Regions from separate parts of the Pseudarthrobacter sp. S9 genome, predicted to be linked through region 1. Evidence: riboswitches for the same ligand, from Rfam matches in the RefSeq annotation. Region 1 holds a riboswitch; each other region holds the start of a gene.
What was found. A riboswitch is a leader RNA that binds a small molecule or an ion and turns the genes downstream of it on or off. The one in region 1 is predicted to bind S-adenosylmethionine.
Positions count from the first base shown of each region.

Region 2: it holds a riboswitch for S-adenosylmethionine, as region 1 does, so the genes downstream of both, ACQCSY_RS11390 (DUF1737 domain-containing protein) here and ACQCSY_RS16430 (aminotransferase class V-fold PLP-dependent enzyme) in region 1, are expected to answer to the same signal.
Region 3: it holds a riboswitch for S-adenosylmethionine, as region 1 does, so the genes downstream of both, ACQCSY_RS11565 (hypothetical protein) here and ACQCSY_RS16430 (aminotransferase class V-fold PLP-dependent enzyme) in region 1, are expected to answer to the same signal.

Region 1 is NZ_CP189576.1:3,408,433-3,415,853, reverse strand. Features, by position in the region: gene rsgA (ribosome small subunit-dependent GTPase A) at 1-485, shown strand, start outside; gene hisN (histidinol-phosphatase) at 584-1,396, shown strand; gene ACQCSY_RS16435 (glutamyl-tRNA reductase) at 1,506-2,906, shown strand; SAM riboswitch class IV at 2,996-3,109, shown strand; gene ACQCSY_RS16430 (aminotransferase class V-fold PLP-dependent enzyme) at 3,143-4,603, shown strand; gene ACQCSY_RS16425 (class I SAM-dependent methyltransferase) at 4,696-5,472, shown strand; gene ACQCSY_RS16420 (Nramp family divalent metal transporter) at 5,698-6,984, shown strand; gene ACQCSY_RS16415 (metal-dependent transcriptional regulator) at 7,001-7,421, shown strand, end outside.
Region 2 is NZ_CP189576.1:2,383,150-2,390,570, reverse strand. Features, by position in the region: gene ACQCSY_RS11405 (putative transposase) at 1-1,680, shown strand, start outside; gene ACQCSY_RS11400 (ISAs1 family transposase) at 1,846-3,012, shown strand; gene ACQCSY_RS11395 (IS1595 family transposase) at 3,054-4,010, shown strand; SAM riboswitch class IV at 4,640-4,754, shown strand; gene ACQCSY_RS11390 (DUF1737 domain-containing protein) at 4,768-5,097, shown strand; gene ACQCSY_RS11385 (rhodanese-like domain-containing protein) at 5,094-5,513, shown strand; gene ACQCSY_RS11380 (O-succinylhomoserine sulfhydrylase) at 5,514-6,722, shown strand; gene ACQCSY_RS11375 (IS630 family transposase) at 6,732-7,421, opposite strand, start outside.
Region 3 is NZ_CP189576.1:2,422,876-2,430,296, reverse strand. Features, by position in the region: gene bioD (dethiobiotin synthase) at 1-608, opposite strand, end outside; gene ACQCSY_RS11580 (8-amino-7-oxononanoate synthase) at 605-1,762, opposite strand; gene ACQCSY_RS11575 (adenosylmethionine--8-amino-7-oxononanoate transaminase) at 1,771-3,111, opposite strand; gene bioB (biotin synthase BioB) at 3,320-4,345, opposite strand; SAM riboswitch class IV at 4,573-4,692, shown strand; gene ACQCSY_RS11565 (hypothetical protein) at 4,709-5,044, shown strand; gene lipA (lipoyl synthase) at 5,041-6,054, opposite strand; gene ACQCSY_RS11555 (hypothetical protein) at 6,051-6,200, opposite strand; gene ACQCSY_RS11550 (L-serine ammonia-lyase) at 6,455-7,421, opposite strand, start outside.

The sequences.
Region 1 (7,421 bases):
AGGACGCCGTGTCCCAGCTGCGCGACTACCTCGACGGCAAGGTCACGGTCATGCTGGGCCATTCCGGCGTCGGGAAGTCCACTATGGTCAATGCCCTGACGGGAGCCGAGCGGGCCACCGGCGGCGTCAACGCCGTGACCGGCCGGGGCCGCCACACCTCGTCCTCCGCGCTGGCCCTCAAAGTCAATGATGCCCCGGCCGGCAGCTGGATCATCGACACCCCCGGCATCCGGTCCTTCGGCCTGGCCCATGTGGATCCGGACCGGATCCTGCGCTCCTTCCCGGACCTGGAGCCCGGTACGGATGACTGCGAGCGGGGCTGCAAGCACGATTCCAGCGCCGTCAAGTGCGGCGTCGACGCCTGGGTGGCCGCCGGTCACGCGGGAGTCTCCGGACCGGCCCGGCTGGCTTCCCTGCGCCGGCTGCTCGGCACCGACCCGCGGATGGAAGCGCAGGACGTCAAGGAACTGGGCACCGTCTCCTAAGCGGTCTCCTAGTAGGCCGGCTGTCCTCGGGACACCGGCCCGCGGCGCAGCAACGTGGCCTACCGGCAGGCAACCCGCTTTGACGGTAGTTTGGAACCATGAGTCAACCCGCTTCGAGCTACAACGATGACCTGCGCCTTGCCCACGTACTGGCAGATTCCGTAGATTCCCAGACCATGAGCCGGTTCAAGGCGCTCGACCTTCGGATCGAAACTAAGCCCGACCTGACGCCGGTCACTGATGCCGACAGGTCCGCGGAGGAAGCCATCCGCGGCCAGCTCTCCCGCTCCCGCCCGCGCGACGCCGTCCTGGGCGAGGAATTCGGCAGCTCGGGCCACGGCTCCCGCCGCTGGATCATCGACCCGATCGACGGCACCAAGAACTTTGTCCGCGGCGTCCCGGTATGGGCCACCCTGATCGCCCTCGTGGACGAAGGTGAGCCCGTCGTCGGTGTGGTCAGTGCCCCGGCGCTGGGCAAGCGCTGGTGGGCGGCCAAGGGTGCAGGCGCCTACACGGGCCGCTCGCTGGCTGCCGCCACCCGACTGAAGGTGTCCAACGTCTCGGAGCTTTCGGACGCCTCCCTGTCCTATTCGAGCCTGGGCGGCTGGAAGCAGCGCGGCAACCTGGACGAGTTCCTGGGCCTCACCGAAGAGGTATGGCGCACCCGCGCCTACGGCGACTTCTGGTCCTACTGCCTGGTAGCCGAGGGTGCGGTGGACATCGCCTGCGAGCCCGAGCTGAACCTCTACGACATGGCCGCCCTGGTCCCGATCGTCACCGAGGCCGGCGGCCGCTTCACATCCCTGGAGGGCGAGGACGGCCCGTTCGGCGGCAACGCCCTTGCCACTAACTCGATCCTCCACTCGGAAGTCCTCAAGCGGCTCAACCCCGGGCTGGACGACCTGCTCTAGGTTCGGCCGCTCAAGGACTTCTAAGGGTCGCTGTACGACTCTGTCCACATTGGCGGGCCCCGCTGCCGGACCCGTCGTGGCGTGGACATCCATTGGGAGGAGAGCAGCTGTGTCTGGAACATTTCAACCCGTGGACCCCGAATCCCGTGGCCCCGACGTCAGCGCGGTTCTGCTGGTGCTCGTTGCGAAGTACCGGGACCTGGACATTGAATCTGCCGCCCGGCTGCACTCCGTTTCCTCGCAGCTGGCCCCGCACCTCCTCGCCAGCAGTTCCGCCGTTTCCGGGTCCGTGGTGCTGTCTACGTGCAATCGATTCGAACGCTACTGCGAGGTCCCGTCCGCGGGAGATGTTGATACCGCCTGCTCCGATGCCCTGGATTCTGTCTGCCTCATCACCGGCCTGCCCGTCCCCCAGCTCGCGTCACTGTTCGAGCTCGCCCAGGGAGCATCGGCGACAGAGCATCTTTTCGCCGTCGCGGCCGGCCTGGATTCCGTTGTTGTGGGTGAGCGCGAAGTCGCCGGACAGGTTCGCCGCGCCCTCGCTGAAGCACAGGCTTCAGGCACCGCGAGCGGGCGTTTGATCCGGCTATTTCAGGCGGCCTCCCGCGCGGGTAAGGACGTGGGGGCGCAGACCCCGCTCAGCAGCGCCAGCAGGTCCATAGCCTCTGTGGCACTTGAACTTGCTGCTGACGGATCAGGGCACCCGTCCCTGGCTGACGTGTCCGTGGTCCTCGTCGGCACCGGAGCCTACGCCGCGTGCGTTGCGGAGATGCTCAGAAGTAGGCGGTGTGCCACCACTTCCGTCTTCTCCCAGTCCGGCCGCGCGGACACATTTGTAGCGGCCAGGGGAGGAACGGCGCTGACGGTCAGGGAGCTGCCTGCGGCCATCGCCCGGGCAGACATCATTATTGGCTGCAGCGGCACAGGGACACGCATCAGTGCAGCCCAACTGCTGTGTTGGAGGGAGAACGCGGCGCATCCCCTGACCGTCATTGACCTGGCCCCGAGCCATGATTTCGACCCTCAGGTAGCCGACCTGCCGGGCGTTCACCTGATCACCTTGGAATCGGTGCGCCTCGCGGCTCCACCGGCGGACGCAGAGGCCCTTCGCCTCGCCGGTGCCCTGGTCCGGCAAGCAGCGCGCCGCTTCGAGGAACAAGAGGCAGGCCGCGTCGTCGACACCGCCATCGTTGCCCTGCGCCGACACATCCATCAAATCCTCGACGCTGAAATGGAACGCGTCACCAAGCAGCACGGGTGCGGCGCCCCAAGTGAGGATGTGAACCTGGCCCTGCGTCGGATCGTCCGGCGCCTGCTCCACATCCCGACGGTCCGCGCCAGGGAACTTGCCGCGGCCGGCCGCCAGGATGACTACGCGGCGGCTCTGGAAGCCCTGTTCGGCCTCAGCATTCAGCTGGTCAGCGCCCGGAAACCCGGCATCGAAACCCTGTCGGGCCAGAATCTACTACCCTGCCATATGACGGAGACGGAGGCGGCGCGGACGGCCTGAGGACCGCTGGCAACCCTGTCGCGTAACAAACCGCTTCATATTTGGCCCGGCCTTTTCCCGCGCCGCGCGGATGTCCTACGCTCGATGCAGGTCACGAGTGCCAGCGCTAAACCCCGGTTTGCTGGCCGGCAACCCTCCATTCGCGGTGGGGTGCCCCGGGTGACGACCTGGCCGGTCCGGAGCGGACCCGGCAAGCGCGGATCCCCGGTGCGTGGGGTCCTTTCGAACGAGGTCCCATGACAACTGCCACTTTTCCCGCCACCCCCGCATTCCACTCCACCGCCGGCGCCGGGCGCTTCAACGCCGAACGATCCGGTGCCGGTTCCAACGTCGACGCACGGTTCGCTGCCGCGGGGCGCCCGCTGTCCGCAGTGACCGGCGCCGAGATCCAGGCCCCGTTGATCAACGGCGGACACGTCCGCTACGCCAACCTGGACTACGGCGCCTCGGCCCCGGCGCTGTCCGTGGTCTCGGCCTACCTGAACGAAATCCTGCCGTTCTACGCGAGCGTCCACCGCGGCGCCGGCTATGCCTCCCAGATCAGCACGTCCGTCTACGAGAACGCCCGGAACATTGTGCGGGACTTCGTCGGCGGCCGGACGGACGACTCCGTCATCTTCACCCGCAACACCACCGACTCCCTGAACCTGCTGGCCGGCTGCCTGCCCGTGAGCGACGGCCGGCACACAGGCGAGGTGCTCTACCTCGACATCGAGCACCATGCCAACCTCCTGCCCTGGCAGAACGCGCCGCACCGCAGCGTCGTGGCGGCGCCCACGCTCGCGGCAACGGTCGAGCGGCTGCGCGAGGAGCTGGCGGACGGCGGCGTGAGCCTGCTCGCCGTGACCGGAGCCTCCAACGTCACCGGGGAGATCCTGCCGATCCGCGCCCTGGCCGCCCTTGCCCATGAGTACGGCGCCAGGATCGTCGTCGACGCCGCGCAGCTGGCCCCGCACCGGCGGATCGATATCGCCGCTGACGACGTCGACTACCTCGCCTTCTCGGGGCACAAGCTCTACGCGCCGTTCGGCGCGGGCGTGCTGGTGGGACGCCCGGACTGGCTCGACTCCGGCACCCCGCACCTGGCCGGCGGCGGCGCCGTCCGCGACGCACAGCTCGACACCGTCAGCTGGACCACCGGACCCGCCCGGCACGAAGGCGGCTCCCCCAATGTCCTGGGCGCGGCCACGCTGGCCCGCGCCACCGAGGTGATCGCGGCCCTGGACCCGGAGCAGTGGCACGCGCATGAGGATTCCATCCGCTCCTTCCTCGTCGAAGGGCTCCAGCGCATCGACGGCGTGACAGTCCACCAGATCTTCGCGGACACGGAGCCGGGCACCGGCACCATCGGCGTCGTCAATTTCTCCGTGGAAGGCTACGACGCCGGCCTGGTGGCCGCCTATCTGTCAGCAGAACACGGCATCGGACTGCGCGACGGCCGCTTCTGCGCCCACCCTCTGCTCAAGCGGCTCGGCCTGCCCGCCGGCTCCCTGCGGGCAAGCTTCGGCCTGGGCTCGCGGCTGGAAGACGCACAGCGCCTGCTGGCCGGCATCCAGCAACTCCGGCAGACCGGCCTCGGCTGGGACTACGTGGTCGACGCCGGCCGGTGGGTGCCGTCCAACGACACCCGCAGCTACCCGCACTGGGCGCCCAACACGCCCGGCACCGCGGGCGCGGCGCCCTGCACCCAGGACTAGGCACCCGAACCGGACCGGCCTCCGGACGGGTGGGCGTGCGGTAAATTCGAAAGGTATCTGTAACAGCAGGACCTTCCCGAAGGAGATCGCACGTGGCACGCGGCGGCCCCAAGCTTCACAGCGGACCTAAACTGCAAAGTGAGCGACGCCAGGAGCTCGGACAGAGCTTCCAGGACGGCGGAGAGCACTACGAGCGTGTCCGTCCCGGCTACCCCGGAGAATCGGCCGACTGGCTGATCCCCGCGGGGGCGAAGGATGCCGCGGACATCGGTGCCGGAACCGGCAAGTTCACCGCGCTGCTGGTCGAACGCGGGCTGCACAGTGTCGCCGTCGATCCCTCCGCGGACATGCTGGAGCAGCTGCGCCGGACGCAGCCGGGCGTCACCGCCGTCGAGGGCACCGCGGAGAACACCGGCCTCGAGCCGGAAGCATTCGACCTCGTCACGGTCGCCCAGGCCTGGCATTGGTGCGATCCGCGCCTGGCCAGTACCGAGATCGCCCGGATCATCCGGCCGCACGGCGTCCTGGGGCTGATCTGGAACCAGCTGGACACTTCCGTCCCCTGGGTGCACCGGCTCTCGCGCATCATGCACGCGGGCGACGTCCACAAACCGCACTTCAAGCCGCCTCTGGGCCCCGAGTTCGACGGGCTGGAGAGCCACCTGACCCGCTGGGAGGATTCCGTGACCACGGAGGACATCCAGGAGCTGGCCAAGTCCCGCAGCTACTACCTCGCAGCCACGGAGCCCACCCGGGCCAAGGTCGTGGGCAACCTGGACTGGTATCTGCACGAGCACCTGGCCCATGCCTCCGGCGAGATCCTCCGGCTGCCCTACCTGACCCAGACCTGGCGGGCCTTCCGGGCCTGACCCAGCCGTCTGACCCGGCCGCCCGGCCGACTGGTTCGCCCTGAACATTGACCCGATTATTAACCTGCGTGTTACCTGCCGGATTGCACGCGACGCCCGTCGGGCTTATTGTTTCGGTATACCTAACAATCTTTTGTAGGCTGTCACAACTTTGACTCCGGCTGCGACATCGGCCGGCAGCAATCATCGCGTCAACGCGGACGCGCCAAATCAGGGGAGCTGGCAGTGCTGGACGTAACAGGACACGAACCGACACCCCAGGGCACCCGCAAGCGGAAGCATCCGGGGGCCCGCAGAGCGCTGCTCGGCCTGCTTGGCCCGGCCTTCGTGGCCTCCATCGCCTATGTGGACCCCGGGAATGTCGCGGCCAACCTGACCGCCGGCGCACAATACGGCTACCTGCTGGTCTGGGTCCTGGTGGTTGCTAACATCATGGCCGTACTGGTCCAGTACCAGTCCGCAAAGCTCGGAATCGTCACCGGCAAGAGCCTGCCGGAGATCCTCGGCCAGCGGCTCAAGCCCTTCTGGCGCCGCGCCTTCTGGCTGCAGGCCGAAATCGTGGCCACGGCGACCGACCTGGCCGAGGTGGTGGGCGGGGCGATCGCACTGCACCTGCTCTTCGGGCTCCCCCTCCCCCTCGGCGCGGTGATCGTCGGCGCCGTGTCGATGCTCCTCCTCGCGGTGCAGAGCAGGCAAAAGCAGCGGCCTTTCGAGTTCATCATCATGTTCCTGCTGGGCATCATCACCATCGGCTTCCTGGCCGGACTGTTCATCAGCCCGCCCGACCCCGGGGGTGCCCTGGCCGGACTCGTGCCGGGATTCCAGGGGCCGGACACCGTCCTGCTGGCTGCCAGCATGCTCGGCGCCACCGTGATGCCGCACGCCATCTACGTCCACTCGGCCCTCTCCCGGGACCGGCACCGCCCGGACGAGCACCAGCATGTCCCGGTCCCGGCCATCGCCCGCCTGGTCAGGGCCACCCGCTTTGATGTCGTGGCGGCACTCGCCATCGCCGGAATCGTGAACATCGGTATGCTGCTGCTGGCTGCCTCGACGCTCGGCGGGCAGGAAGGGACGGACACCATCGAGGGCGCCCACGCCGCCATTTCGGCCAATCTGGGACCCGTCGTCGGCGTCGTCTTTGCCGTGGGGCTGCTCGCCTCCGGCCTGGCCTCCACCTCGGTGGGCTGCTATGCCGGCGGAACCATCATGCAGGGCCTGCTCAAGATCCGCGTCCCCGTCATGACCCGACGCGTCGTCACGCTGATCCCGGCCATCGTGCTGCTGGCCGTCGGCTTCGATCCCACCTGGGGCCTCATCCTCAGCCAGGTGGTCCTGAGCTTCGGCATCCCCTTTGTCCTCGTCCCGCTGGTTGTCCTGACCAGCAACAAGGCCCTGATGGGCCGCTTCGCCGACGGCCCTGCCCTCCGGATCGCCGCCATCATCAGCGTGGTGCTGGTAGTGGCGCTGAACGTGGTCCTGCTGTGGCTCACCTTCTCCGGCCGCGGCTGACGGTAGGCTTGGGTCTGTGAAGACCAGTACGCCCTCCTCCTCCATCGAGGACTACGTCAAGGTCATCTATTCCTTCACGGAGTGGCAGGAGAAGCCCATTACCTCCACGCAGCTGGCGCAGCGGCTGGGCGTTGCCAACTCCTCGGTTTCCGAAATGGTCCGCAAGCTCAAGGACCAGGGCCTCGTGGACCACAAGCCCTACAGCGCCATCACCCTGACCGGCGACGGCGTCCGGCTGGCCCTGTCCATGGTCCGCCGGCACCGGCTGATCGAAACCTTCCTCGTCCAGGAGCTCGGCTACCGCTGGGACGAGGTCCACGACGAAGCCGAGCTGCTCGAACATGCCGTCTCGGACACTTTCATCGTGCGGATGGCCAGCAAGCTGGGGAATCCGACCAGGGATCCCCACGGCGATCCGATCCCGGCCGCGGACGGCT
Region 2 (7,421 bases), 1.0 Mb from region 1:
GAGCGTGCCGCCGCCGGGGTTTTGGAGTGCGCGGCCCCGGTGTTTGCCCCGGCCGCCCGCGTCCCGCATGCCGGGTTGTTCCTGGCCTTCCCCGCCCTGGAACGCTCCGGCCTCCTCAAGTGTGCAAAGGCCACCTATGGTTCACTGCCGAACGGCTTCTACGGTATGGAAACCATGCTGGTGGATGCGGTGCTGCGGGCGTTGGCCGGGGAATCCCGTGCCGAGGGCGCAACCAGGTTCAACCCGGAGGACCTGGGCCGGATCCTGGGACTGGACCGCGCCCCGGAAGTGAAAACGATCCGCCGGCGCATCGCCCAACTCGCCGAAACCGGCAAGGCACCGGAGTTGATTGCGGCCCTGGCCACCCACCACCTCAACCCAGCCGGCCCGGGCGGGGAGAACCTCGCTGCGGTCCTGTATGTGGACGGGCATGTGCGCGCCTACCAGGGCACGAAAAAAATCGGGAAACTGTACTCGACCCGGTTGAAATTCCCCGTCCCGGCAACCGAGGAAACCTGGGTCAGTGACGCCAACGGCTCCCCGGTGTTCCTGGTCATGGCCGAACCCGGAGCCTCCCTCGCTGCCGCACTGCGCCGCCTCCTTCCCCAACTGCGTAAGGCTGTGGGTGATGACCGGCGGGTGCTTGCCGGCTTCGACCGCGGCGGCTGGTCACCGGCACTCTTCCAACACATGGCAGAGGCCGGCTTTGACCCGCTGACCTGGCGCAAGGGCAAAACAGAAGACATCGACGAAGCGCTCTTTACTGAGGTGTCCCATCGTGAGGACCACGGCGAAACCCGCACCTGGGCCGTGGCCGACACTCTCGTTGACCTGCCCTTGACAGCGACCAAGACAAGCGGGGAAGTGTTCCAGATGCGCCAGATCACCCGCACGGTCGCCGGTTCCGGTGGCGGGAGGCGGCAGATCCACATCCTCACCACCGACCGCGACCTTGGCGCCGGGGAGGCTGTGTATCGGATGGGTTCGCGGTGGCGGCAGGAAAACCAGTTCCGCTACGCCCGCATGCACTTCGACCTCGACTCCCACGACAGCTACACCTCCAGCGACGACGACGCTGACAGGATGGTCCCCAACCCCGCCAAAGCCACGGCCTACCAACGAGTCGTTGCCGCGAAGAAACACTTCACCGACAGTGCCGCCGACACCGACGCGGCACTGCTCGCCCTGCGAACCCCGCCGGCAGGAACGACCGACATCACCGTCACCAATGCCATGATCAACGCCATCAAGGCCCCGCTCTGGGATGCCGAAACGGCACTTGACGCCGCGGAAGCCGCCTACCAGGGGCTCCCTGCCAGGATCCGCCTCGGAGACCTGGCCCCGGGCCAGCAGGTTTTGGACACGGAGACGAGACTCATTCACCACGGCATCCGGATGGCCGCGTTCAACACGATGATGACCCTCGCCCGGGAAATCCGCACGAACACCGGCTACAAACGCGCCGCCGACGAGGCCCACGCCCTACTGAGGACCGCACTGGCATCAAGCGGCGACATTGACCCGACCGTCCCCGGCTTCCTGACGGTCACCCTGGACCCGATGCCCACCAAGGCCAAGACCAAAGCCCTCGCCGAGCTCTGCGAACACCTCACCCAAACCAAAACCCGCTACCCAGGAACCGACCTCATCCTGCATTACAGAATGAAGAAAAACCCCTAAAACCCCACACCCGAAATCTCACCATATCCAGAGCAGGGCTGATGCAAAGTCGTTGAGCATGCCCGGCGAGTAGGCGCTGACACGCGCTGGATGGGTGCTTTTAAAGAAGGGGAACTCCTGTTAAACAGGTGATTGTCTAGATCGCCGCTTAGCAGGAGTTCCTTCATGCCATCTTCCCCCATCCAGGCCCTCGCACGCCACTTGGAGGACATGCCGGCACAGGCGAAGCCGGCCGTGACGCCCGGCACGATGCGGGACGTCCTGGATTCCGTCCCGGATCCCAGGAAACGCCGGGGCATCCGGTACGGGCTGACGGGAATCCTGGCGCTGGCAATCTGCGCCGTCCTCTCCGGGGCGAAGTCCTTCGCCGAGATCGCCGAATGGGCGGCCGACACGGGCCGCAACCCCCTGGCCAAAGCGGGAATTGGCGTCCCGCACGTGACCACGATCCAGCGTGTCTTGGCCAGGATCGATGGAGATGCGTTCGATACCGCCATCGGGGCATGGGTCACCGCGCAGGTGAAGCCGGCCGTCATCGCCGTGGACGGCAAGGAAGTCCGCGGCGCGAAGAACGGCGGCGGCTCCCGGGTGCATCTGATGGCCGCCGTGGACCACGCCACCGGCACCGTCCTGGGGCAGGTCGACGTGGGCGTGAAGACCAACGAGATCACCTTGTTCACGACTCTTTTGGACAAGTTCACGGACCTTGACGGCATGGTGGTCACCGCCGATGCGATGCACACCCAACGCTCCCACGCCACCTACCTGCACGGCCGCGGCGCGCACTATGTCCTTTGCGTCAAGGGAAACCAAAGGAGCCTGCAGCGGCAGCTGAAAGCGCTGCCCTGGAAGGACGTACCCGTCGGGGACCGCCAGCGGTACCGCAGCCACGGCCGCACCGGTTCCCGGGTCATCAAGGTCGTCACCATCGAGGCCGGCATCCTCTTCCCCCACGCGGCCCAGGCCGCCCAAATCACCCGCCGGTCCCGTCCGCTCACCAGCCGGAAATGGAGTGTTGAAACGGTCTACATGATCACGTCCCTGCCGGCCCGGAAAGCCAGCCCCGCGCAGCTCAACGCCTGGGTCCGCGGGCACTGGACGATCGAGAACCGGCTGCATTGGACCCGGGACGTCACGTTCGCCGAGGATGGTTCCCAGGTGCGCACGGGCAACGCGCCGCGGCTCATGGCCTCGCTGCGGAACCTCGCCATCAGCCTCTACCGGATGGCCAAAACGACCAACATCGCCAAGGCCACCAGACACACCGCCAGAAACGCCCACCGGGCCCTCAGACTCGCACGAATCAGGCCATCACCAGCGACTTTGCATTAGCCCTGAAGTGGGTAGACGGTTAGTTCAGGTAGGCTGGGTGAATGCCGAGACCGGATTTTCCGCGGACGGTCCTGGACTTCCAGGCGAGGTTCGGCGACGAGCAGGCTTGTCTGGACTACCTGTTTGAATGCCGCTGGCCTGAGGGCTACGTTTGCCCCCGCTGTCAGGGGCGGGTCGTCTGGCCTGTGGCCGCGCGCGGACTGTGGGAATGCGCCGGGTGTCACTACCAGGTCTCGCTGACCGCCGGCACGGTACTGCACAAGACCCACACCGCCCTGCATCTGTGGTTCTGGGCGGCCTACCTGATGACGACGGGTACCCCGGGGATCTCCGCCAGGCAGTTGCAGCGTCAGCTCGGACTCACCAGATATCAGACGGCCTGGACCATGTTGCACAAGCTGCGCCGGGCCATGGTGAACCCCGAACGAACCCTGCTGACAGGTGATGTCGAGGTCGACGAATGCCAAGTAGGCGGCCGTGAGACCGGTCGGCGCGGCGGCAGGAACCTCGCAGCCAAAGCCGCACTGGTGGTCGTCGCGGTGGAAGTGCGCGGCATGGGCTCCGGGCGGGTACGGATGAAGGTGATCCCCGACGCCTCCGGCGAGACGCTGTGTGGTTTCATCGCCGAAACCGTCGCTCCGGGCGCCATAGTGCACACGGACGGCTGGATGGGATACGCACCGTTGGCCAAGAAGGAGGACTACGACTACCGCCCGCGCTCCCAGCGGGCCGCCAAGAAGGTCGGTGATACCGACCCGGTCCTTCCCCGCGTGCATCGCGCGATCAGCAACTTCAAGTCCTGGCTCCGAGGAACCCACCGCTCAGTGAGCAACGAACACCTGCAGGTGTACATGGACGAGTTCACCTTTCGGTACAACCGGCGTGGCACACCCATGGCAGCTTTCCAGGCCCTGCTCGGCCTCGGCACCCAGCAGGCACCCACCACCTATCGCCAAATAGCAGAACAGGGCCCGGGGCCAAACCACGACCTGAGCTAACCGTCTACACACTAGCCCTGATATCCAGAGTCCTGAGACCATGGGATATCCAATTCCTTAGTTGAATTTCCGGCAGCCCTCAGCGCTGAACCGGACGAAATTGTTGGAGATCAGATCCGGCCGCATAAATGGGCCAGGTCTTGGGGACAGAGTTGAGTTATTTCCCGGGTCGGCCCGGACGATCGTCCACAGCCTGCATGACGGGACCGGGCGCACCCGTGACGGGCGCTGCCTGCACTTTCCGGGCATTGAACGGCGCATTTTCAGCGCAATGCAATAGCCCCCCAGCGTGTTGTTTTGCATTCTGAGACCTTCTGGAGACCTAAATGGATCAGCACTCCCAGTAAATGCGATCGCTCTCATGAAGCACCCGAGTAGGCACTACTCGAACTACGCGGCCCCGAATTAGGGTCCCAAACAAGTAGTACTCACATTTCCCTGTCAACTACCCGGAATAACTTTCTGTGATCAGCAACGCGGGTCATCTTTCGTCCGTTCCGGCGCCTCGACCGGGCCCGATGTGACTTGCGTTTGATCCCGCGTTTGATCCGGCGGGGCAGGTGGCCCGGTTACGGAACATGACGACGGTGGCGGTGCGGGCCGGCGTCGGAAGTGTTACGTTTTTGGGGAGTAATGAGAACCGGCGCCAAGCCCTGACTGGCCGGTCGGCAACCCTCCCTTTCGCGGCGGGGTGCCTCAGGTGAATACTCGGCATATCGACCATTCGAGCTGCAAGCGTGAAAGAAGGAGATCCGTCGTGCCTGACGCGTCCGCACCCGCTGCCCCTGGCGCAGCACCCGCCCCCGTCTCCCCCGGCCCGGCATCCGCTGAGGAGAAGCTGGCCTACCGCCTGTTCACCGGCCCCGACGACCGCGCCTTTTGTGAGCGCGTCTCGGCGGCCCTGGCCGAGGGCTACGTCCTCCATGGAAACCCCTCCGCCACCTTCAACGGCAGCTCCGTCATCGTGGCGCAGGCCGTCGTGCTTCCGGCCGCGATCGCCAGCGCGGACGCCGCCGTCGCCAACGCCGTCGAGGACCTGGACGGCGACGACTTCGGCTCTGCTGAGGCATTCGAGGGCCACGCATGAGCTACGCCGGAGACCTCAGCCCGCAGGAGGCCTGGGCCAAGCTCGAGGCCGGCGCCATCCTGGTGGACGTCCGCACCGAAGGGGAATGGGCGCACATCGGCATGCCGGACACCACGTCTGCGACGGAACGCCGAAACGATCCGTTGTTCATCCAGTGGACCTTTGCCGGCGGTATCCCCAATCCGCAGTTCGTGGAGCAGCTCAAGCAGCAGGCGCCGGAGGACACCGCCGTCGAGCTCGTGTTCCTGTGCCGTTCCGGCGCCCGGTCCATCGCCGCCGCGATCGCCGCCACTGAGGCCGGCTACACCTCATACAACGTCCTCGAGGGCTTCGAAGGCGAGACCGACCGTTTCGGCGATCGGACCGTCAACGGCTGGAAAAACCGCGGCCTGCCCACCAACCTTGGAAAGAATTAAGTGACTTTCAATCCCGACGCCGCCGGCTGGAGCCCCGAAACCCAGGCAGTCCGCGGCGGCCTTGACCGCTCCAATTTCCAGGAAACGTCCGAGGCCATCTTCCTCAATTCAGGCTTCGTCTACGAGTCCGCGGCCGCCGCCGAGCGTGCGTTCACGGGCGAGGACGAGCGTTTCGTCTACTCCCGCTACGGCAACCCCTCGGTCGCGACCTTCCAGGAACGGCTGCGGCTGCTCGAGGGCACCGAGGCATGCTTTGCGACGGCGTCCGGCATGTCCGCCGTCTTCACCGCCCTCGGCGCGCTGCTGGGGGCAGGGGACCGCGTCGTCGCCGCCCGTTCGCTCTTCGGTTCCTGCTTTGTGATCCTCAACGAGATCCTGCCGCGCTGGGGCGTCGAGACGGTCTTCGTGGACGGCCCGGACCTGGATCAGTGGCGCGCGGCCTTGGCGGGACCCACGACGGCCGTGTTCTTCGAGTCGCCGTCGAACCCGATGCAGGAAATCGTGGACATCGCCGCCGTGAGCGAACTGGCGCACGCCGCCGGCGCCACGGTTGTGGTCGACAACGTCTTCGCCACCCCCCTCCTGCAGCGCTGCGGGGACCTCGGCGCGGACGTGATCGTCTACTCCGGGACCAAGCACATCGACGGGCAGGGCCGCGTGCTCGGCGGGGCGATCCTGGGCACCAAGGAGTTCATTGACGGACCCGTCAAACAGCTCATGCGCCACACCGGCCCGGCGCTGTCGGCCTTCAACGCCTGGGTCCTGACCAAGGGCTTGGAGACCATGGCGCTGCGCGTCAAGCACTCCTCGGCCTCGGCCCTGCGCCTGGCCGAATGGCTCGAGGAGCAGCCCGCGGTCAGCTCGGTGTTGTACCCGCTGCTGAAATCACACCCGCAGTACGAGCTCGCGGCGAAGCAGATGAGGGCCGGCGGCACCGTGCTCACGCTGGAGCTTTCCCCGTCACCGGGGCGCTCCGCGAAAGAGGCCGCCTTCGCGCTGCTGGACGGGTTGCGGATCATCGACATCTCCAACAACCTGGGGGATTCGAAGTCCCTCATCACGCACCCGGCCACGACGACGCACCGGGCCATGGGTCCGGAAGCCCGCGCGGCGATCGGGCTCAGCGACGGCGTCGTCCGGCTTTCCGTGGGCCTGGAAGACGTCGAGGACCTGATCCGCGACCTCGGGCAGGCGCTCAAACAGATCTAGTGGTGTGTCTCAGTTTTGTTTGACGGCTTCGAGTGCGACGCGGCCGCGGGCGACCTTTGCAAGGATGCTGTCGGCGGTCGCGGTCCAGACCAGGGGCTTGGGCTCGTTGTTGTGGGAGGCGAGGTAGTCCTCGATCGCTGCGATCAGATCCGGTACGGAGTGGAAGGCGCCGCGCCGCAGGGCCTTGTCGGTCAGCTCGCGGAACCACCGCTCGACCAGGTTCAACCAGGACGAGGAGGTCGGGGTGAAATGCAGGTGAAACCGGGGATGTTTGTCCAGCCAGGCTCTGACGTTGGCGTGTTTGTGGGTGGCGTAGTTGTCCAGGATCAGGTGCACGTCCAGTTCTGCCGGCACGTTCTTCTCAACCGTTTTGAGGAACGCCAGGAACTCGCCGTGCCGGTGTTTGGGCAGGCAGGATCCGATCACCTTGCCGGTGGCAACGTCCAGGGCGGCGAACAGGGTCGTGGTGCCGTTGCGCTTGTAGTCGTGGGTCATCGTTTCCCCGCGGCCCTTCTTCATCGGCAGCGAGGGCTGGGTCCGGTCCAGCGCCTGGATGGAGGACTTCTCGTCCATGCACAACACGATCGCCTGCTCGGGCGGATTCAGATACAGGCCCACCACATCGATGAGTTTCTCCTCAAACCTCGGGTCCGTGGAGAGCTTGAACGCCTCAACCCGGTGCGGCTTCAGCCCCCGGGC
Region 3 (7,421 bases), 990 kb from region 1:
CGGACGGCGCCGATCAGCGGAACCGGCAACGATTCGAGCACCTGCCGGTTGCCATGTTCGGCGGTCCCCGGGCTGGCCGGCCAGCTGCCGAGCACCACACCAAGCACCGCCAGCCCGCGGTGTTCCAGGGCTTCGAGCGTCAATGTCGTGTGGTTCAAGGTGCCAAGGGCGGGCCGTGTCACCAGCAGGAATGCCGCAGCAGGCGCCAGCAGGGCTCCGAGACCGGCCAGCGTGCCGCCGTCGGAATCCAGGTGCACCAGCAGGCCTCCCGCGCCCTCAGCCAGAACATGATCGTGGGATTGGGCGAGTTCGAGGATCCTGTCCGCGTGCGCCGCAAGCGGCGGGAGTTCCGCGCCGTCGACTGCGGCAGCGGCCACCGGAGCCAGCGGCTGCTGCAGCACCACGCCCGCTTCGGCCGTCATGGCGCCCGCCAGGCGCACGATTTCAGCGATGTCCGAATCACCGTCGGCGTTCCCTGACTGGCACGGCTTGTAGACGGCCACAGTGCGCCCGCGCCGCCGCAAGACGGCGGCGAGGGCCGCGGTCGTCACCGTCTTCCCGACGCCGGTGTCCGTTCCGGTGACCAGGATGATGTCCGGCAGGCTCATGGCAATTCCTCCAATATGCTGCGCAACACCGCGCAGCTGTGTTCAATCTCGTGCGTCGTCAGTGTGGCGCGCGCCGTGAGTCGAAGCCGGGATGCTCCATCCGGGACCGACGGCGGCCGGAAGCATCCGATCCGCACGCCCGCTGACCGGGCGGCGTCAGTCGCCGCCACGGCCGAGGCAGCGGACGGCATCGCGATGGACTGGACGGCGCCGGCTGCCTGCTCAAGCGCTGATTCGCCCGCCCGCAGAACAGACACCAAGCCCCGGGCGAGGGCACCGGCATTGCTCCGGACAGCCCCGGCACGCCACGGTTCTTCGCGGATGATCCGCACCGCGGCCAGGGCGGCCGCGGTGGACGCCGGAGCCAGCCCGGTGTCGAAAATGAAGCTGCGGGAGCGGTTGATGAGGTGTTCGCGCAGCAGCGGCGGACCGAGGACCGCGCCGCCCTGGCTGCCCAGGGCTTTGGACAGCGTGGCGGTAACGACGACGTTCGGATGGCCGGCGAGGACCGTCCCGGCCACCGAGCCGTGTCCCTGATGGGCACCGGCGCCCGCCACGCCCAGGCTGTGCGCCTCGTCCACCAGCAGCACGGCGTCGTGCTCCTCGGCCAGAGCCACCAGTCGGGCCAGGGGCGCCTCGTCGCCCAGCACGCTGTACACGGACTCGACGGCGATCAGCGCCCGCGGTTCGGTCCGCCCGGCGAGCAGCCGGTGGGCTTCATCCGGCCGGTTGTGCCCGAACGATTCCGTCCGCGAGCGGCTCAGCCGGAAACCGTCGATCATGGACGCATGGCAATGCTCATCCGCCACGATCAGGGTTCCCGGCCCGCCCAGCGCCGTGATCACTCCCAGATTCGCCAGATAGCCGGATGAGAAGACCAGCGCCGCCTCCATCCCTGTCAGCCGGGCAAGTTCCTGCTCCAGCTCCAGGTGCAGTTCCGTTGTCCCGGCCACCAGACGCGAGGAGGTGGCCCCGGTACCCCAGAGTGAGCCGGCGGCCGCCGCGGCGTCCGCCAGGCGGGGATCGGAGGACAGGCCAAGGTAGTCGTTGCTGGCAAGGTCCACGAAGCGGTCGCCCGCGCCCCGGGCGAACGGCCGGCGGACCAGCCCACGGCGCTCACGGACCGTGGCCTGCTGCTCCAGCCACCGCGCCATCGAGGCACTCATGCCGCGTCTCCGCTCCGGGCTGTCCCCTGTTCGTGGACCTCGGCCACTGCCGCGACCATGCCCGCGGTGATCTTTTCAATATCCGCCGCCGTGCTGATGTACGGCGGCATGGTGTAAATAAGGTTCCGGAAGGGGCGTACCCAGACCCCGTGCCGGATCGCCGCCCGGGTCACCGCGGGGACGTCGACGTCGTCGTGCAGTTCGATGACCCCGACGGCGCCGATAGTGCGGACTTCCCGGACACCCTCCAGTCCCCGGGCAAAAGCGAGTCCCGAAACCAGGCCGGCACTGATCCTGGCGATGTCCTGGCGCCAGGCGCCGCCGTCAATCATTCCGAGACTGGCGTTGGCCACCGCACATGCCAGCGGGTTGGCCATGAAGGTCGGCCCGTGCAGCAGCGCCCCGGCCGGGCCGGCGGAAACGGCCCCAGCTACCTCGCCGGTGCACAGCATTGCGGCCAGCGTCAGATAGCCGCCCGTAAGTGCTTTACCCACGCACATGATGTCCGGGACGACCCCTGCGCGGTCGGCCGCAAACAACTCACCGGTGCGGCCGAAGCCGGTGGCGATCTCGTCGAAGATCAGCAGCAGCCCGTGCCGGTCCGCCACCCGGCGAAGCACCCGCAGGCACTCGGCCGGATAGGCGAACATGCCGCCGGCGCCCTGGAGTATCGGTTCCACGATGATCGCCGCCAGCTCCCCGGCATTGGTTTCGGCCACCCTTTCGAGCTCAGAAGCCCACAACTGAACGGTTTCAGCAGTGGCGGTTGTTCCGGCAGGCGGACGGGGCGCAAACACGTTGCGGGCCAGCAGACCGGGGAAGGCCGCATGCATGCCGTCCACGGGATCGCAGACTCCCATCGCCGCGAAGGTGTCGCCGTGATAGCCGCCGCGAAGGCTCAGGAAACGCTGCCGCCGTGGTCTCCCGGATGCGGTCTGGAACTGGACCGCCAGCTTGAGCGCCACCTCCACGGAAACCGAACCCGAGTCCGCCAGGAACACTCGTTCCAAGCGCGCCCGGCCGGGAGCTGACGGTGCCATGTCCACGAGCCGCTCGGCCAGTTCCACAGCCGGGGCATGGGTCAGGCCACCGAACATGACATGGCTGAAATCGTCCAATTGCCGCTTGGCGGCGGCGTCCAACACAGGGTGGCGGTAGCCGTGGATCACAGACCACCACGACGACATGGCATCCAGTACGACATGGACGGTGCCCTCTTCGTCCCGGAGCCGCAGCCGCATGCCGTCGGCCGCTTCCACTTCCCACAGCGGAAGGCTGGAACTGGCGGGCGCATAGGGGTGCCAAAGACGCGCCCGGTCCCTCTGGATCAGGTTCATTGAACAAGCACCCCGTGGCGCGAACACTCCGCGGTCCAGCCCGTCGGCGTGACCTGGACCTTCATCCGGCGCCGGCACAGCCCGCAGTAGCGCGGCGGTTCCAGCCGCAACAGTTCCCCGCAACGGCGGTGAGAGTCCGACGTCGGGCTCTCACCTTGCGCCGCCTGCTCGCCGCAATGCCCGCAGTAGGTTTCCGCGATGACGAAGTTCACAGTGACTTCTGGAATTCCTTGATGGGCATGTTGAGCTCCACCAGGAGATTCAGGTCCGCATCGGCCGGGCGGCCGAGGGTGGTGAGGTAGTTGCCCACGATCACCGCGTTGATTCCGCCGAGCAGCCCCTCGCGTGTTCCCAGGTCGCCGAGCGTCAGTTCGCGGCCGCCGGCGTAGCGGAGCACGGTCCGGGGCATGGCAAGCCGGAAGGCGGCAATCGCGCGCAATGCGTCCTTTCCGTCCATGATCCCCTGGTTTTCCAGCGGGGTCCCGGGCCGGGGATTGAGGAAGTTGAGCGGGACCTCGTGCGGTTCCAGCGCGGCGAGCTGGGCCGCGAGTTCGGCTCGTTGCTCCAGCGATTCACCCATCCCGATCAGGGCTCCGCAGCACAGCTCCATGCCGGCGGCCTTGACCATGCTGCACGTTTCGAGGCGCTCCTCGTAGCTGTGTGTGGTGACCACTTCCGGGAAGTAGCTGCGGGCCGTTTCGAGATTGTGGTTGTACCGGTGCACGCCCCACTCGGCGAGCTGATCCACTTGGCGCTGGGTGAGCATGCCCAGTGAGCAGGCAATGTTGATGTCCACCGCTTCATTGATGCGGTCGATCGCAAACTTGATCTGGTTCATCAGCTTGATGTCCGGTCCGCGGACAGCCGCGACGATGCAGAATTCCGTGGCGCCGGTGGCTGCGGTTTCCTTCGCGGCCTTGACCAGTTCCGGGATGTCCAGCCACACGCCGCGGACCGGGCTGTCGAAGAGCCCGGACTGGCTGCAGAAGTGGCAGTCCTCGGGGCAACCCCCGGTCTTGATGGAGATGATGCCCTCCACCTCCACGTCTTCGCCGCAGTGTTTCAGACGGACTTCGTGGGCGAGCTGAAGAGCGGCCGGGAGGGCATGGTCGGGGAGGCGCAGGATCTCCAAGAGCTGCGGCTCCGTGAGCCCGACGCCATTCTCCAGCACCTGCCGACGCGCGGTTTCCAGAATTTCGTAGCGGGTTGCCTGAAGGTCTGCCTGAATCGTCATTGATTGTCCTCTGCACATGGTTCGAAATTCCGTGAATAGGTCACAACCGACGCTAGTTCTGCCGTCATGGACCGTTTTTGTCGGGTGCCTACAAAAAGGCTGTGCCAGTTTTGCAGGGTGACAGCACGAGCCCCGGCCATCGCATAGGTTGGCTCGTCAGTCGTCGTCGCCCGGCTCAGTCCGCCGTCGCGCTGTTCCAGGGGACGTGTTGGTACAGTTGATGCCAGCTTCAAGAGATGTGGCGCCAAGCTCCGACTTGCCACGCACCAACCCCATGTTCGCGGGTGGTTCGGATGAGGAAGCGGCCCCACCCGGACCAAAGACAACCGGGCGGGCAAGAGCAACTCCACAAGGAGCAGGCAATTGCCGTACCAGGAATATTCCAGCGCCGCCGGCTTCACCGGCGCCCACACCAGGGAAACCCTTCACCAGCCCACGGCCCCGCCGCACTCGTTTCGGGTGATTCCCGGCGTCGATCTCACCACGGGGACCGTGAGCTTTCTGGTGGACGGCGAACTTGAACGCCACTGGTATCCCGAGCCGCACCGGATCGCGGAGGCGCTGGCAGGGGCCGTCCGGCCCGCGCGGTGGCACCCGGCGACGCGGGTTCTGACCCTCACCGTTGCGGCCGCGGGACGCCGCTCAGGGATCGAAAAGCACTTCAGCTTCGGCCGGGCAGACCAAGGGCTGTTGTATTAATCCGTCTTCAGCACGGCCAGCAGCGAGCTGGCTTCCTGGCGGGTGCTGCCTGAGCTTTCGATATGGGCGAGCCCGGCCGGGATTGCCCGGCCCTTCTTGCGCATCGCGGTGGCCCAGAGCCGGCCGGCGCGGTACGAGGAACGCACCAGCGGTCCGCTCATGACGCCCAGGAAGCCGATCTCGTCCGCTTCCTGCTGCAGGTCCACGAACTCCTGCGGCTTGACCCAGCGGTCCACCGGCAGGTGCCGCTCGCTCGGGCGCAGGTACTGCGTGATCGTGATCAGGTCGCAGCCGGCGTCGTGCAGGTCCCGGAGCGCCCCGGAGATCTCCTCCCGGGTCTCGCCCATGCCCAGGATCAGGTTGGACTTCGTCACCATGCCCAGCCTGCGGCCCTGCGTGATGACGTCCAGGGAGCGGTCGTAGCGGAACGCCGGGCGGATGCGCTTGAAGATCCGCGGCACGGTCTCGACGTTGTGCGCGAACACCTCGGGCCTGGAATCGCAGATCGCCGCGATGTGTTCGGGCTTGCCGGAGAAGTCCGGGATCAGCAGCTCGACGCCGGTGCCCGGGTTCAGCTCGTGGATCTTGCGGACCGTCTCGGCGTAGAGCCACACGCCCTCATCGGCGAGGTCGTCGCGGGCCACGCCCGTGACCGTGGCGTAGCGCAGCTGCATGGCCTGGACCGAGCGGGCCACCTTGGTGGGCTCGAACACGTCCACGGGGGAGGGCTTGCCGGTATCGATCTGGCAGAAATCGCAGCGCCGGGTGCATTCGGAGCCGCCGATCAGGAACGTCGCTTCCTTGTCTTCCCAGCACTCGAAGATGTTGGGGCAGCCGGCCTCCTCACACACGGTGTGCAGGCCTTCCTTCTTCACCAGCTTCTTGAGCTGGACAAACTCCGGGCCCATCTGGACCTTGGCCTTGATCCATTCCGGCTTCCGTTCCACCGGTGTGGCCGCATTGCGCTGCTCAATGCGCAGCATCTTCCGGCCTTCTGGTGCCAGTGTCACAGTAGAGCTCCTTCGCGGGTTGCAACGAGGGCATCCTCGTGTTTGCGGACCACCACGTCCGCAGGCAGCTGCTTGTGCCGTTGCCAGGCGTCCGAGTAGTCAACAAAGTCCGGGGCGAAGCCAATTTCGGAAAATTCCAGAGTCATGACGTTCCTTGTATAAGGGAACCGGTCACCACAGTTGTGGTAATTGCGGTTTTGCGGGTTGGTCAGGTTACTTGTTCAGCGTTGGGGGTAGGTAGGCGATGCAAGCCCAGATGATCACGCCCATGATCAGGCTCGCACTGACCAGGACAATCCAGTCAGCGACAGACAATCGCTTGGCTCCAGGCTGCCCAGGTTTGGTCTTCACCATGGCACTTCCTGGAAACCACGGCGTTCCCTGTTATTGGTTCTTGGACCTAGCATTCGACGACGTTGACGGCGAGTCCGCCCATCGCGGTTTCCTTGTACTTGGAGCTCATGTCCTTGCCGGTTTCGCGCATGGTGACAATGACCTCGTCGAGGGACACCCGGTGCGAGCCGTCGCCCCACAGCGCCATCTTGGCGGCGTTGATGGCCTTGGCCGCGGCAATCGCGTTGCGCTCGATGCAGGGGATCTGCACGAGCCCGCCGATCGGGTCGCAGGTCAGGCCGAGGTTGTGTTCCATCGCGATTTCCGCGGCGTTTTCGACCTGCTGCGGGGTGCCGCCCATGACTTCTGCCAGGCCGGCAGCGGCCATCGACGACGCCGAGCCCACCTCGCCCTGGCAGCCGACCTCCGCGCCCGAGATCGAGGCCTGCTCCTTGTACAGCACCCCGACGGCGGCCGCGGTGAGCAGGAACTTGACCACTACGTCGTCGCGGTCGGCCTGGGTTGCCTTGTCCATGCCGGGCGCGAAGTGCAGCGCGTAGTAGAGCACGGCGGGGATGATGCCCGCGGCACCGTTGGTGGGGGCGGTGACCACCCGGCCGCCGGAGGCGTTTTCCTCATTCACGGCCAGGGCGATCAGGTTCACCCACTCCTGCCAGTACTTCGGGTCCCGGTCCTTGTCCTCCTTCAGCAGCCGCTCGTGCCAGTCGGGAGCGCGGCGGCGGACCTTGAGTCCGCCCGGCAGCAGGCCCTCGCGCCTGATGCTGATTTCGACGCAGGCCTCCATCACGGAGTAGATGTGCAGCAGGCCCTCGCGGATCTCCTCCTCGGTCCGGGAGGCCCGCTCGTTGACGAACATGATCTCGCCGATCGACAGGCCCCTGGACTGGCAGTGTTCCAGCAGCTCCGCGGCGGTGCGGAACGGCAGGGGAAGCTCCTTCTTGGACTCGTCGAGTTCCTTGAGTGCGGCGTCCTCCTCGCCTTCGCGGACGATGAAGCCGCCGCCGACGGAGAAG